One region of the Comamonas sp. B-9 genome, then DNA from elsewhere that is predicted to be linked to it. Evidence: riboswitches for the same ligand, from Rfam matches in the RefSeq annotation. Region 1 holds a riboswitch; the other holds the start of a gene.
What was found. Region 1 has a riboswitch for cobalamin ahead of H928_RS0105630 (ABC transporter substrate-binding protein). Riboswitches for the same ligand answer to the same signal wherever they lie in the genome.
Positions count from the first base shown of each region.

Region 2: linked by a shared signal. The riboswitch ahead of H928_RS28860 (TonB-dependent siderophore receptor) and the one ahead of H928_RS0105630 (ABC transporter substrate-binding protein) in region 1 are both predicted to bind cobalamin.

Region 1 is NZ_APCR01000567.1:22,408-24,604, reverse strand. Features, by position in the region: gene H928_RS0105635 (iron ABC transporter permease) at 1-171, opposite strand, end outside; gene H928_RS0105630 (ABC transporter substrate-binding protein) at 196-1,218, opposite strand; cobalamin riboswitch at 1,480-1,705, opposite strand; gene H928_RS0105625 (GNAT family N-acetyltransferase) at 1,752-2,197, shown strand, end outside.
Region 2 is NZ_KE148643.1:11,780-13,976, forward strand. Features, by position in the region: partial or broken gene H928_RS28860 (TonB-dependent siderophore receptor) at 1-1,078, opposite strand, end outside; cobalamin riboswitch at 1,215-1,489, opposite strand; gene H928_RS0119710 (LysR substrate-binding domain-containing protein) at 1,586-2,197, opposite strand, start outside.

The DNA.
Region 1 (2,197 bases):
CTTGTTGGCCAGCACCTGCAGCACCAGGCTGGGCGACAGCGCCGTCTCGCCAACGGCGATGCCCAGCGCCACGCTCAGCAGCAGCGCCAGTGCCGCGCCCAGGCACCAGGCGGCCCCATGCAGCGGCCTGCGCAGCGCCGATGGGCGCGCTGATGCCGTTGCCACCATCATGCAAGGCCTTGCATCAGCGGCTGATCAACGCGCGGCCGCCGGGCCGAGCTTGCGTACCGCATCGCTGATCTGCTCCATGCCATCGACCAAGCGGATCGAGCCTTGCAGCGCATCGGCATCGACAATGACGATGCGGTTGTTCTTGACGGCATCCATGTGCTGGGTGACCGGGTCCTTCTTCAAGAACTCCAGCTTCTTTTGGTAGTCGTCCGCAGGGAAGCGGCGGCGGTCCATGCGGGCGATCACCAGGATCGATGGATTGGCCTTGGCAATGGTTTCCCAACCCACGGTGGGCCACTCTTCGGACGAGTCGACGATATTGCGCAGGCCCAAGGTCTGCAGCATGTAGCCGGCAACCCCGTTCTTGCCCGCCATGTAGGGGTCGATGGCCAGATCGGCGCTGGAGAACCACAGCGCAGCCGTCAGATGGGGCTGCTGCGCGGCCTGGACCTTGGCGACCGCCTTGGCCTGGCGCTCGCGCAGGTCCTTGACCAGGCGCTCGCCCTGGGGCTGCACATCAAAGAGCTGTGCCAGTTGGGTGATGCTCTTGTAGAGCGCCTGCACATCGTAGGCCGCGGTGCGGGTGCCATCGGCGCCCTTGAGGTTGTTCTTGCCTTCGCAGTCGGAGGGCATCGCATAGGTGGCAATACCCAGGTCATGGAACTGCTCGCGCGTGCCCACGACGCCGTCCTTGCCGACCATCCATTCAAACTGCGACACCACCAGCGCCGGGCGCTTGCCGATCACCGACTCGAAGCTGGGATCGTTGTCCGCCAGGCGCGGCACCTTGTCATTGATGGCCTTGAACTGGGGCAGCACGGCATTGAACCACAGCGAGGTGCCCACCAGCTTGTCGCCCAGGCCCAGCGCATACAGCATCTCGGTGCCGGCCTGGCCGATGGTGACGACCGACGCAGGCGCCTGCTTGAGAGAGACCTCGTAGCCGCAGTTGTGCAGCTGCATCGGATAAGGGGCGGCCCAGGCGGACAGCGGCATGAATACACAGGCAGCCAACAGGGCAGGCAGCGCAAAACGGCGAACAGGCATCGGAATCGTCTCTCCAGGTAGAGGCTGGGCATGCGGGCCGTGCGAGCCGATCCGGTGCGGGCTGCTGCCCGGTGGAGCCAGGACAGCCTTGCGCAGACGAGACGCTGCTCACCGCCCGGACACCCCGCCGGTCATGATCAAAACACACGCACATCCGCCATGAATGGGTTTGCTGCAGCGGCGCTTGCGACGTTCGCCTTGCAGCGCGCACAACCGGCGGCATGCCTGTTTCTCTGTGCAAACCGGGGGCTTGCCAGTGGCTTGTGAATGCATAACCTTGGCAGGTCTCCTGACTGGCCGGTCTGCGCAGACCATCGCCTTCCCGAACCGCAGTTCAGTGGCGCATGGATGGCCTGCTCGCGGCCTACAGTTGCGGGGGCAGTTCCGTTTGGGGCGCTGGCTGCCGGCTCGCGCGCCCTGGATTCCCTCATGCCCCGGCACCCTGCCGTGCGCATGTTCTTGCGAAACCAAAGTGGCTGTACTGTAGCCGATTTACAGGGCCTGCATGCTAAGCTGCAGGCCGTTTGATGGCCATGAACCACCCACCCACTACACCCAGCGCATACGGCATCCGCCGCGTTGACCATCTCGCGCCGGTGGCAGCCTTTTTGCAGGCGGCGCGCCAGGCCATGTTTGGCGATCGGGTCGATACCAGCACACCGCAGGCCGATCTGCGCGACTTTGCCTCGGTCTATGCACCGCCCGGCGGCTGCATGCTGGCGGCCTGGCAGGGCGACCGCATCATCGGCAGCATTGCCTACCGCGCCTATGACGGGCGCTTTGCCCACCTGGCCGTGCCCAGCGCAGGCACCGCCGAGGTGGTGCGCCTGTATGTGGATCCGGCCTGGCGCCGCCAAGGCCTGGCTGGCGAACTGTTCGCGCAGCTGCGGCAGCGGGCGCTGCAGCAGGGTGTGCAGCGGCTCTACCTGCACACGCATCCTTTTTTGCCGGGCGCACAGGCCTTTTGGCAGCGCCAGGG
Region 2 (2,197 bases), on a different contig from region 1:
GGTCGTGGCCGATCTCCAGGTAGTCGTAGCGGTGGACCATGCGGGTGCTGGCATCGTAGTCATAGCCTTCGATGTTCTTCCAGTGGCGGTCGGCCTTCATATGGTAAGTCTCGTTGCGCAGCACCAGCGCCTCGCTGACGTTCCACTCGGCCTTCAATTTGTAGCGCTGGTCCTTGTAGTGGATGTCGCTGTCAAGAAAGTTGAAATTGCGGTCGCGCAGCGCCGCCACCGGCTTGCCATCGACCACCGGGGTGCCAAAGTAGCGCTCGGGCCGCTGGTCGCTGACATCGGCCGTCAGGTCCAGGCGCAGATCGCTGCTCGCCTGCCAGCGGATGGCGCTCATGATCTTCTTGCTGTCGCTGTTGCCCAGTTGGCGTTCGCCATCGCTGCGATCGCCGTAGACATCCAGGCGGTAGCTCAGGCTGTCGCTCAGCGCGCCGGTGCTGCCCAGGCCCGCACGGGCCGTGCCGTGGGAGCCGGCGCCCAGCAGCACCTCGGTCGATGTGATGCGGCTGGGTTCCTTGCGCACCGCGTTCACCGTAGCGCCCATGGTGCCGCTGCCGTACATCAGCGATGCGGGGCCGCGCAGCACATCAAAGCGCTCATAGCCCCAGCTGGAATTGGGATAGGCCACGGTGCCGGCTGCGACCCCCAGGCTCAGCCCGTCTTCGGCCACACCCACCGAGTTGACACCGGTAAAGCCCCGGCTGGAGAACGACAGCCCGCCATTGCCAGGGGTGCCATTGGCGCTCAGGCCCACGCTGCGGCCCACGGCATCGACCACCTCGTAGTCGGCACGCTCTTGCACCTGCACGGCCGAGACCGAGCTGACACTGGCGGGCAGGTCCTGCAGCGGCACGGCCAGCTTGCTGGCCGAGGTGGAAGGCAGCTGGAGCGCATTGGGCTCGCTGCGTTGGTCGCTCACCACCACTTCGGGCAGTGAGGCTTCTTGGGCATGGGCCACTGCGATGCCCAAGGCGGGCAGGCACAGAACACAGGAGCTGCCAACGAGGCGCAGGGAGGACGAGAGCCGCTGGGCAGCCAGGAGCCGGTTTTTCGGAAAGGGAACTGCAGTCATTTGAACAAAAGGCGCTAACTGCCTGATGCGGGGGCTGCACTGCACGCGGTCACCCCCAGGACGGGGTCGCGCGAAGAACCGCCGTCCACACCCCGCAGACAGTTGAGAGAGCACGTGCTGGCCAGAGGCACAGCGCGCACTGCGACTAGGAACAGGCCGGTCTCCGGGCTTACAGGCGGTGCAGCGCAGGCGCTGACCCGGTAGCCGGTCTTCCCAGGATGCGGGCGTCTTGTTGCCTGGCAGGCGTGGACACTCTTTCAACCCCAGTGACTGGGCCCGCGTGGGAGCGGGCCGCATCGGCTACGTTTCCTGTCTACCGTTGCGGGGGCAGCCAAGGCTTGGGGGAGCGCACTCCCGACCTTGTTCCCGTTTCACTTGTGCAATACAAGCACCTGTAGATAGGCTTTTTTCAAAGCGCAGCCAGTGTACCAGCCGCAGGCCCGGGCAGCGCCTTTTCGTCCAGGCCGGTGTCAGCTGGGCGATACAGCGCATGCCCCAGTGGCTGTATCAGCCCTGCGGCAGCCGCGTCGCATAGCCGATAAAGTCAGTGCTGCGCAGCTGGCCCAGCAGCCACTGCCGAAAGCTCGCCTGGATCGGGCGCTCTCCCCCGCCCCGGCGGGTGTAGAGGTGGAACTTGGGCGTTCTGTCCATCGGCAGCTGGCGCAGCAGCTCGGCCCCAAAGGGAGCCAGCAGCTTGCCGCTGTGGATATAGCTGAGCGCATCGACATAGGACAGCAGGCCCACGCCCTGCCCGCTGAGCACCGCTTGCAGCATCGCATCGTGCGTGTGCAGCAGCATGGGGCTGACATGCTTGCCGCCAGGATCCAGGCCCAGCATCGCATAAATGTCCTGCCACAGGCTGTTGTGCGTCAGCGGCGATATCAGCCGGTGGTGCGGCAAATCCTGCGCGCTCTCCACCGGGTGCTGGGCCAGCAGCTGGGGCGTGGCGACGATGACCTTGAGGTCTTCGAGCAGCGGCGTTTCATCGAGATGGTCCACACCGCCGTAGCCCCAGACAATGGCTGCGTCCAGATCACTGCTATCGAACGAAGGCAGCTCCACACCGATGGAGATGCGCAGGTCGAGCTCCGGGTAATCCTTGGTGAACGAGGGCAGCGA